3 regions of the Caldalkalibacillus thermarum genome follow, and region 3 is predicted to be linked to each of the others. Evidence: predicted binding sites of a transcription regulator. Region 3 holds the regulator's gene; each other region holds the start of a gene.
The links. The regulator Rex, encoded in region 3, represses fermentation and respiration genes when NADH is low (regulators of the CRP and FNR family bind a similar motif). The targets are predictions, from matches to a motif close to TTGTGAAATATTTCACAA.

Region 1 (3,277 bases), on a different contig from region 3:
TTGTCTGATCAGGCACCTTAATACCGGCCAGTTCAGCAATTTTGACCGCTGGTTGACCGACGATATCGGGGTTCACTGCGCAGGTAGAAGGGTTAATCACCAGTTTCTCCACTTTTTTCAACTCAGCAGGTGATAAAAAGTAGCAGCCATTGTCAGCCATAAACGCCTTGACTTCTGGGCAAATGTCTTTATCGACAATAACAGCCTGCTCTGAAGCGCAAATCATGCCGTTGTCAAAAGTTTTGGAGAGCATCAAATCGGTCACAGCCCGTTTGATGTGAGCTGTCTTTTCAATGTAGCACGGCACATTCCCCGGTCCCACACCCAAGGCCGGCTTGCCTGAGCTGTAAGCTGATTTGACCATGGATGCACCTCCGGTGGCCAGAATTAAGGCCACTCTAGGATGCTTCATCAGCGCCTGGGTGGTTTCCACAGAAGGGTTCTCTACCCATTGGATACAATGCTCAGGTGCCCCTGCTTTGACCGCTGCATCACGGACAATACGCGCCGCCTCACGGCTGCATTTTTGAGCAGAAGGATGGAAAGCGAAGATGATAGGATTGCGTGTTTTAACGGCGATTAAGGATTTAAACAAGGTTGTTGAGGTGGGATTGGTGACGGGTGTCACCCCCAGCACAATACCCACGGGTTCGGCAATTTCCACTATTCCGTTGTATTGATCTTCCTTAATGATGCCTACTGTTTTGTCGTATTTGATATTGTGGTAGATATATTCAGTAGCAAAAATGTTTTTGATCGCTTTGTCTTCATAGACACCTCTTCCGGTCTCTTCCACGGCCAGTTTGGCTAAGGCCATATGCTGATCCAACCCAGCGAGGGCCATCTCCTTGACAATGTGGTCCACTTGCTCTTGATTGAGGTGCATATACTCTCGCTGGGCATGCTCAGCATTGGTGATTAACGTGTCAATCACTGCAGCTAAATCAGATGGTTTGGCTTCTTTGTGTTTGACCGCCATGATTTCTCTCCTCCTATCATTATTAAAGGTTTAACAAGTTTAAGCTTGTGAATCGTTTCACATATATAGCTAAAAAAAGAACAGGTGTTGCACAGAACAATTATTTTTTTATCTCTCTTTATGTTTATTTCTCTACTTGTGTACTTCCCTAGACACCAGTTTGTTTAAGCTCCTTACCCCGGTTGAGCAGCGCTTGCACTCCTTGTCTGATGTAAGGAATGACCCAGCGGTCCAAACCGATTTTACCGGCATTGGCCCCAGCAACCAGGATAAATATGGCTACTAGCACCATGTTAGGGTTGGTGCTGATGGTTCCGGAGAACAGGAAAGCAAAGTTCATCACAACACCCATCAGAGTTGCAAATGTTGTAAAAGTCCCTAAAATAAGACCCAGACCGACAAGTAACTCTCCCCAAGCAACTAAAAAATTGAACAACTGAACATTCGGAAGTGCGAATCCACTTAAAAAGTTGGCCCACCACTCTTGTACAACTGGATTGTCTCCGCTGGCTTTGGCAATGGCTCCTTGTAAATACCCTGAAGCGTCAAATTCCCCTGTCACTTTGCCCCAACCTGCCTTCAACCATTTCCACCCCAGCCACAGACGGGCAATTAATAATAACCAAGCAGCAACAGCACTCTCTCTGAGAAACTTGACAAACATCAACCATTCCTCCTTTCAAAATGTAGTGGTGTTGTTTACACTTTAAGTGTACAGTTCTTAGCAGCTAAAGACATGTGAAATACATCACATTTTTGTTTGGTTTCATAATTTGGCCACAGTCTTGTTAGAAATTTTTACCTTGACATCGGCTTTCAACGCTTTATACTTGCAAGAGAATAAGAATGGTATCAGCCAAGGTATAAGCCTGGCAAGAATAAGGAGGGTTATCGATTATGCTGTTGAGGAAAATCAGGGCGCAATCTCCGCTTATTCACCATATTACCAATCAAGTGGTGATGAACTTTGTGGCTAACGGGACACTGGCTGCCGGCGGCAGTCCTGTCATGTCCCACCATGCTGAGGACGTAGAAGAAATGGTCAGCCACGCCCAAGCTTTGGTGATCAATATTGGCACCCTTGACCCTGGCCTGGTCGAAGCCGCGGCACTCGCCGGAAAAAAAGCCAACCAGCTGAACATTCCCGTTGTGCTGGACCCGGTTGGGGTGGGCGCAACCGCTTTTCGCCGCCGTGCAGTGACACGTTTGATGGATGAGGTCTCCTTTGCCGTGATTTGCGGCAATAGAGCAGAGCTCTCCTTTCTGGCCAAAGGCAGCTGGGAAGGAAAGGGAGTGGATGCCGGCTCGTCTGCTGCTCCCGTCGACTGGCCTTTTGAGGCGGTGATGGCTTTGACGGGAGAGACGGACTATGTCAATCACGTGGCCATAACGGGTGGACATCCCCTGCTGGCCAGAGTGACAGGCACCGGCTGTCTAGCCACTTCCCTGATTGGATTATTTCTGGCTGTGGAACAAGACGCTCAGAAGGCAGCGGTTCATGCCTTAAGCATGCTCAAACTGGCCGGGGAGATGGCTGGCGCTAAGGCATCCGGACCGGGCAGTTTTGTTCCGGCCCTTTTGGATGCTTTGTATCACATTACACCTGAACAGCTGGAAAAAAGGGTGGCATCCCTCTTGTAATTTGGGCGGCTGATCTGGCTGCCCTTCATCATCCTCAAAAAGCGGTCCTGACATTAAGCAACCCACTCCGCCAGCTTCCAAGGTAGGTTGCTTCTTTTTTGTACTTGTGCTGTGCTGTCGTGGTTGTTTGAGATTAACAATGAAAGAAACTTTGAGGACTGGCGAACTACCACAAGAGTTGATAAACAAGGGCGTTAGTCTCTATAATGTGAAGGTAAGCTGTCTTGGAGGATGAACGATGAGACCGGAACCAACCCAACGGATAGATAAGAAAGCCTTGACCGTATGGCGCATCAGCGGCAGCCTGATGGCCGCCCTGTATTGGATAGCAGTCCTGATCTATTATGTGCTTTATTCCTATCTCAGTCTCCCACCACAGTTTTCCTGGCTCTTAGCACCTTGGTTATTGTGGATATTGCTATTAACAGCCGCTGTGATGAGTATTGTTCATATTGGAATAGTTCCCGCGGTGCGCTGGAAACGTTGGAGATATGAAGTCAACGAATATGAAATCGATCTGAAACATGGCGTGCTGGTAGTCAAGCGGACGCTGATCCCCATGATCAGAGTGCAACATGTGGACACCAGACAAGGTCCCCTTTTGCGCTATTTCGGCCTGTCCAGTGTCACCATCAACACCGCTGGAGGCTTGCATGA
Region 2 (3,277 bases), on a different contig from region 3:
GCGGTGCCCCGAGCAGTCCTAAGACATGCATGGCACCTGACATGAAGAACATGCCCACCACCCATAAGACAGATTGGATGATACCCAGTCGGTTGATGGCAGGGGTCAGCCGGCGGCCTGTTAAGACAGGAATCAGCCAATAAGAGATGCCAAAGAAGGTCAGCAATACGGTGGTGCCAACGGTGAGGTGAAAGTGTCCCACGACCCAGAGGGTATTATGCACCACCGCATTCATCTGGTGACTGGCGTTAATAATGCCTCCGGCGCCTGCGGGAATAAACATCACCATCGCAATGAAAGGAGTAAAGAAACGCACATCCTTCCAGGGCAGCTTTTTCCACCAGCCAAACAATCCGTTCGCCCCTTTGGCCCGGCCGGCCAATTCAAAAGTGGCAAAGATGGTAAAGGCGGTTAACAAAGAAGGGACGACGACGGCAAAGGTCAATACCGTCTGAATATACTTCCAGAACGGTGAAATCCCGGGTTCCATCAACTGATGGTGGAAACCGACGGGAATAGACAACAACAAGAATAAGACGAAGGCCAGACGGGCCAGTGCATCACTAAACAGTTTTCCACCGATAATTTTGGGAATCACCACATACCAGGCCATATAAGCAGGCATCAGCCAGAAATAGACCAGTGGATGTCCAAAATACCAGAACAGGGTGCGGCTTAGCAAGACATTAATCCGCTCGGAGATCCCCAAAGACCAAGGAAGCAGCTGCAGTAATACGGTAACGGCTACACCAATGGTAGCAATATACCACAATAAGATGGTGGCCACGGTCATGAAGCCGAACAGAGGCGTCAATTGCCCCTTATTTTCCCGTTTCCAGTTAAAGTAATGGGCCAATAAAGCCCCGCCGGCTATCCATGTTCCGACCACAAACAGGGTCAATCCCAGATAAAACAGGGGATGGGCTTGCAAAGGAGCATAGAATGTATATAAGACTGTACCTTCATTAAGCAAGATCATGATGGCTGTCAAGAGCGTACCCAGAGTTAAAACATAAAAACCTATCCAGCCTGCCTGCCGGTACTTCTCTGGAAAAGCGCCCAGTGTTTTGCTCATGCCCGCATTGAGGAAGGCAAATATAAAGTAGGTTGTAAATACAAGAGCCAGCAATACACCGTGAGCGGTCAAGACTTGATAATAACTGATGCCTGCTGGCAAATCGATTAAGCCCGCCCGTTGCAAACCTTGGACGACACCAGCTACAGCACCGGTCAAAAAAGCTGCAAAGGCAACATAGATATAAGCCATGCTTAGTTTGGCATCTTTGGGATGTACTTCTGTACCCGCTTTCACTTTGACTGTCATTGTTCAACCACCTCGATTGTCATTTGCATATAGTGGTGACCTGCACCGCAGTATTCGTTGCAGATGACCAGATAAGAACCAGGTTCGGTAAATGTGTGTGTTGCCTGGTTAACATGGCCGGGCGTGACCATCATGTTGACATTGGTACCTGGAATGGTAAAGCTGTGAACCACATCTTCACTCGTGACTTCAAAGATCACAGTGGAGCCGACAGGAATTTCAATGGTGTTGGGACGGTAGCCAAAGGTCATCGCCACGAGATTGGCCACGTAAGTATGATCATCGATTTGAACAAGTCCAGGTTCATCAAATGGGGGTGTTTCGCTCACTTGGAGCGGGTCAACAACCGCGTCGTGGCTGGGCGGGTGCTGCCCCATGGCAAAAGCGCCCACACCTAAAACAGATAAAAAAACAATGAGCGTGCCAATTCCAAAATAGAGCCAATATTTTTCATAGCGGTGAAGATGCATACATGGACAACCTCCTTTTATACTGTTATGAACGTGACAGGTACAGGGCAAAGACAGACAACCAGCTGATCACAATAAACAACCCCAGGCCAAATACAGAGAGCAATGTTCCTTTCAGGGATGTATCTGTTTCCGTTTTCCGCTGGATGGGTATCTGCTTTTTTCCGGTTTCCAAGTCAGGGCGTGCCATAGTACCGACTCCTTTCCGTTGATATTCATTTAAATCATAACGCCAGAATGATGCTTAACCATGTGATTTATGTCACATTTTTTTCGATTCGACACGGAATGTCATCAATTTGTCAAAATTACTTCATATCATGCCCAAGTTCAGTTTGGCAATCAAAAAAAGGACCATCAGCTGCCAGGCTTGCAAACCATTTTGCGGTTAGCGGCTAGCAGGTGATGGTCCTCTGGCGTTCAGTAAATAATCATGGAACAGCCGATGGAATATCTCGTTTTTCCCTCATTTTCCTTCCCCCGAGGCAGATGCTTCAAATACATACAACGTATCAGATCTTAGCCCTAATCTTAAGGTTTCCAAGGCAACCACGTCTCCAAAGGGGATGTTGGCCAAATTGACGTTTGTTCCAAACCTTTTAATAAAGTAGGATTGCAGCCACTTGTTTGGCGCTTCAAAGATGAGCCGGTTCACATCGATGCCTGCCCTAAGCAATGCTTCAATTAGTTCATTCCTTAACTCCCCGTTTTGTTTGCATATCCCACTTGTCCCGCTTTCCCTCGCTTCTGTGATAACCATGAACGCTCCCGCTTCCAGATCCTCAAGAATATACTCCACCCACTGGGCAGGATGAAGCTCGAGGGATTTTCCACTGTCTTTATAGCCGACCTCGCTGAAAACACTGAATTCATTGGCAAAATCGGCAATTATGCTTGCTTTGTCTTTGTTGCTCAGTTTCACTGTGCCATTGGATATTTCAATATACTGGCATCCATGTTTACGGCAGAAATCAAAATAATCTTTAAGTTTTCCCTGCAGAAGGAACTTTTCAAATAATGTGCCTCCAAAAAAGAATTGCACCTGATGATTGCGCAAACAGTCAATCTTTTCTTCCAGACAGCCGGAGACAATAGAGGTGCCCCAACCAAATTTTACAAAATCAATAAATTGAGCATAAGTGGATATGAGATCAGAAAAGTAACCGGCGGGCACTCCGTTATCAATTAAAATTGTCAAACCTTTTGCTCTGGGCTTGGTTGTCCTGGGGGGCAGGTTTAACTTGGAATCACTCACATAAAAGCGCTCCTTTCTCAGACATTTGCCTATCTTAGCTAGCACATTTTATTCCAGGGGAGAGGAATAGGTTCCTGCTCAAGCTATCTTTTAGCCGCTGATTGGGGAGAATGTAAAACCATTTCAGGTTTGATACCAGCTTTAGCAGATTATGCGATTTATCCACTGCCACCCAATACCCTGGGGTTGGAGGCTGGGATAGCGTTGTCCGCGTGGCATGACAGCTTG
Region 3 (3,277 bases):
GCATAATCTTTATGGGCAAACCGCAATCCGTGCAGGACGTTGCGAATCTTGGCTTCATATTGGTATCCGCCCCGGTTTTTAAAAGCTTCTTGGGCCTCGCTGTAACTTTCAAGCAACTGCTTGTAATGCTTCTGATCCCGGCGAAGCTCAGCTTGGGACATCAGCTGCTCCATCTGGCGCAAACGCTTTTCCTCTTCAATGAGCGGCTGAAAAACGGTAAGCATTTCCTCCCAGATCGAGCGGGATGAGTCGAGTCCTGCATCTTGGGCCAGGTAACCCACTGTCACATCTTTAGGGCGGTAAATCTCCCCGCTGTCATAAGAGGTCTCGCCAATCAGGATTTTGAGCAAGGTTGATTTGCCGGCACCATTGGGACCAACCAGTCCGATCCTGTCTTTAGCTTGTATGTCTAGGGATATGTCTGTCAGCACTGGCAGGCCGGCATAAGTTTTGGTCAAACGGTGCGTCCTGAGCATCAGCATGTCTATCACCTCATACTCCTTACAGTGTACCTGAGGGGCTCAGACCGTTCAAGCGTGGTCAAAGACAGGGAGTTTTTAGGCCTACGCATTTGTTCAAAAAAAGTTCACCATTTTTTAAGCTAGAATTGGCATCACGGCAAGACAAGCAAATGTGAAATGATGTACAATATAATAAAGAAGCGTGTAGGGGTGTAACGTGTGGGTATGATTAACACGTGGATCTGGCAAGACATGAGGAGGTCCGGCTAAACCATGTCATCGTTTACCCATTTTAATGAACAGGGACGGGCAAGGATGGTGGATGTCTCCCATAAACCGGAAACGAAGCGGACAGCCGTCGCCTTTAGCCAAGTTCAAATGCCCCTTGATGTATTGGAGCACATTGAACAAGGCAAAGTGAAAAAGGGGGATGTCCTGGGTGTTGCCCAAGTGGCCGGTGTGATGGCGGCCAAAAATACGGCCCAGTGGATTCCCATGTGCCACCCGTTGCCGTTGACAGGCATCGACATTCACTTTGAGCCGGTACGGCAAGAGGGGCAGGCTGTGATTAAAATCTATGCGGAAGTGAAAACAACGGGGAAAACGGGTGTAGAAATGGAAGCACTTACAGCCGCGCAGGCAGCCGCCCTGACTATTTATGATATGTGTAAGGCCTTGGATAAGGGATTGGTGATTGGCCCCACTTACCTGCTGAAAAAAACAGGGGGCAAAAGCGGAGATTTCGAGAGGGAGGAACTTTAAGATGTGGAAAGTGGCCATTGTCGTAGCCAGCAATAAAGCCTCACGGGGTGAGCGGGTTGATGACAGCGGTCCGGTTGTCAAGGACGTGTTAACCCAGCACCTTGACGCCGAGGTGATTGCTTACCGTATTTTGCCGGACTGTATTGAAACCCTGAAGGAGAATATGATTGAGATTACAGACCGTTATCAGGTGGACCTTTTGGTCACGGTGGGCGGTACGGGATTAAGTCCGGATGATGTCACCCCTGAAGCGACCAGTCAAGTGATTGACCGCGTCGTTCCCGGGATGGCTGAAGAAATGCGGCGCAAAGCGATGAAAGCGTCCCGGTTGGCCATGTTTACCCGCGCCATTTGCGGCACCCGGGGAAATTCGCTCATTATTAATCTTCCCGGAGCGGTTCAAGATGCCCAAACCTGCCTGGAAGCCATTATCGATCAGTTGCCTAACGCTTTAACCATTTTACGTGGGGAGGAAGGGGCCAATAGCTGATGAGTGAGCAGCGGATTCCTCAAGCCACAGCCAGGCGGCTGCCCTTGTATTACCGGGTGCTCGAAAATGTCAAAAGAGCGGGAAAGCAACGCATTTCATCAACGGAACTGAGCAAGGCTGTTAAAATAGATGCCGCTACGATCCGGCGTGATTTTTCCTACTTTGGGGCGCTGGGCCGTAAAGGATACGGCTACAACGTGGAGTATTTATTGACTTTTTTTCGGAAAATCTTAGAACAGGATGATAAAACGGGGGTTGTGCTGGTCGGGGTAGGCAATCTTGGCATGGCTTTGTTGCATTATAACTTCCAAAAGAGCCATAACATCAAAATCATGAAGGCCTATGATGTTGATCCAAAGAAGATTGGACAAACCATTGCCGGCATTCCCATTTATTCGATGGATGACCTCAAGGAAGGGAGCTTGGCGGATACCCCCATTGCCATTTTAACCGTTCCGGCCCAGGTGGCCCAGGTGACAGCTGACCGCCTGATCGAAGCAGGGATCAAGGGCATCCTTAATTTCACTCCGGCCAGAATTGATGTGCCTGAACATATTCGCTTGCACAATATTGATTTAACCATTGAACTGCAAACCTTGATTTACTTCTTAAAACATTATCCTTTACCTGCAGGGGAGCAGGAAGCAGAATAATTGGAGGGATAAACATGGGAACCATCGGACCTGTCAGTTTAATCTTGATCATTTTAGTGGCTTTATTACTGTTTGGACCAAGCAAATTGCCTGAACTGGGCCGGGCCTTTGGTAAAACGTTGCGTGAATTTAAAAATGCCACCAATGGTTTGGTTGACGATGAGAAACCTAAACAAACGGAAGAGAAAAATGAGCGTTAAACAAGTGTTTAATTGTAAATGCCCGACGCCGGAGGATGAGCAACATGGATCAAGAACAACGCTCCATTCCTAAACATATTAAACGAACCAACATGAACCGCCAGAAAAGTTATGACATGACTGTCATGGAGCATATTGGTGAGTTGAGAAGAAGGGTCATTTATATTTTGATCCTTTTTCTTGTGTCCATGGTTATCGGGTTTTTCCTGGCTGATGATGTGATTCAATATATGCAGAAGCAAGCGGAGGCTGCCCAGATTCCCTGGGTGGTCATCGGGCTGACCGATGCCTTTAAAGTCTTTTTGCTGTTCTCCATTGTCGTTGGCCTGGTGCTCACCTTCCCCTTTGCTTTATATCAAATCTGGGCCTTTGTCAGCCCAGGCTTGACCGATAAGGAACGCAAAACGACCCTTGCTTTCATACCGGGGGCTTTTGCCTTGTTTATCGTGGGCTTAGCCTTTGGTTATTTTTGGCTGTTCCCCTTTGTCATGCAGTTTATGACAGGCATAGCCCAACAGCTTGGTGCGGAAGAAATGTACGGTATGATCCATTATTTCCGGTTTATGTTTACTTTGGTCGTTCCCTTTGGGTTTATCTTTCAAATGCCGCTTTTGATGCTCTTTCTGACACGCCTGGGTGTGATTTCCCCGCCCGTCCTGAAACGGATCCGCAAATATGCCTACTTTGCCCTGTTTGTGATCGCGGCACTCA

Region 1: a site for Rex is predicted at 1,716-1,733, ahead of IEW48_RS10470 (DoxX family membrane protein). Genes of this name have one in related genera too.
Region 2: a site for Rex is predicted at 2,045-2,062, ahead of IEW48_RS03480 (cytochrome c oxidase subunit 2A). Genes of this name have one in related genera too.

What each region holds. Positions count from the first base shown of each region.
Region 1 is NZ_BMKZ01000024.1:27,993-31,269, reverse strand. It holds gene adhE (bifunctional acetaldehyde-CoA/alcohol dehydrogenase) at 1-979, opposite strand, end outside; gene IEW48_RS10470 (DoxX family membrane protein) at 1,128-1,643, opposite strand; gene thiM (hydroxyethylthiazole kinase) at 1,877-2,620, shown strand; gene IEW48_RS10460 (PH domain-containing protein) at 2,859-3,277, shown strand, end outside.
Region 2 is NZ_BMKZ01000005.1:82,993-86,269, forward strand. It holds gene IEW48_RS03470 (b(o/a)3-type cytochrome-c oxidase subunit 1) at 1-1,324, opposite strand, end outside; gene IEW48_RS03475 (cytochrome c oxidase subunit II) at 1,321-1,794, opposite strand; gene IEW48_RS03480 (cytochrome c oxidase subunit 2A) at 1,820-1,984, opposite strand; gene IEW48_RS03485 (phosphosulfolactate synthase) at 2,261-3,049, opposite strand.
Region 3 is NZ_BMKZ01000021.1:27,295-30,571, reverse strand. It holds gene IEW48_RS09670 (ABC-F family ATP-binding cassette domain-containing protein) at 1-482, opposite strand, end outside; gene moaC (cyclic pyranopterin monophosphate synthase MoaC) at 735-1,223, shown strand; gene IEW48_RS09660 (MogA/MoaB family molybdenum cofactor biosynthesis protein) at 1,225-1,713, shown strand; gene IEW48_RS09655 (redox-sensing transcriptional repressor Rex) at 1,713-2,366, shown strand; gene IEW48_RS09650 (twin-arginine translocase TatA/TatE family subunit) at 2,381-2,566, shown strand; gene tatC (twin-arginine translocase subunit TatC) at 2,611-3,277, shown strand, end outside.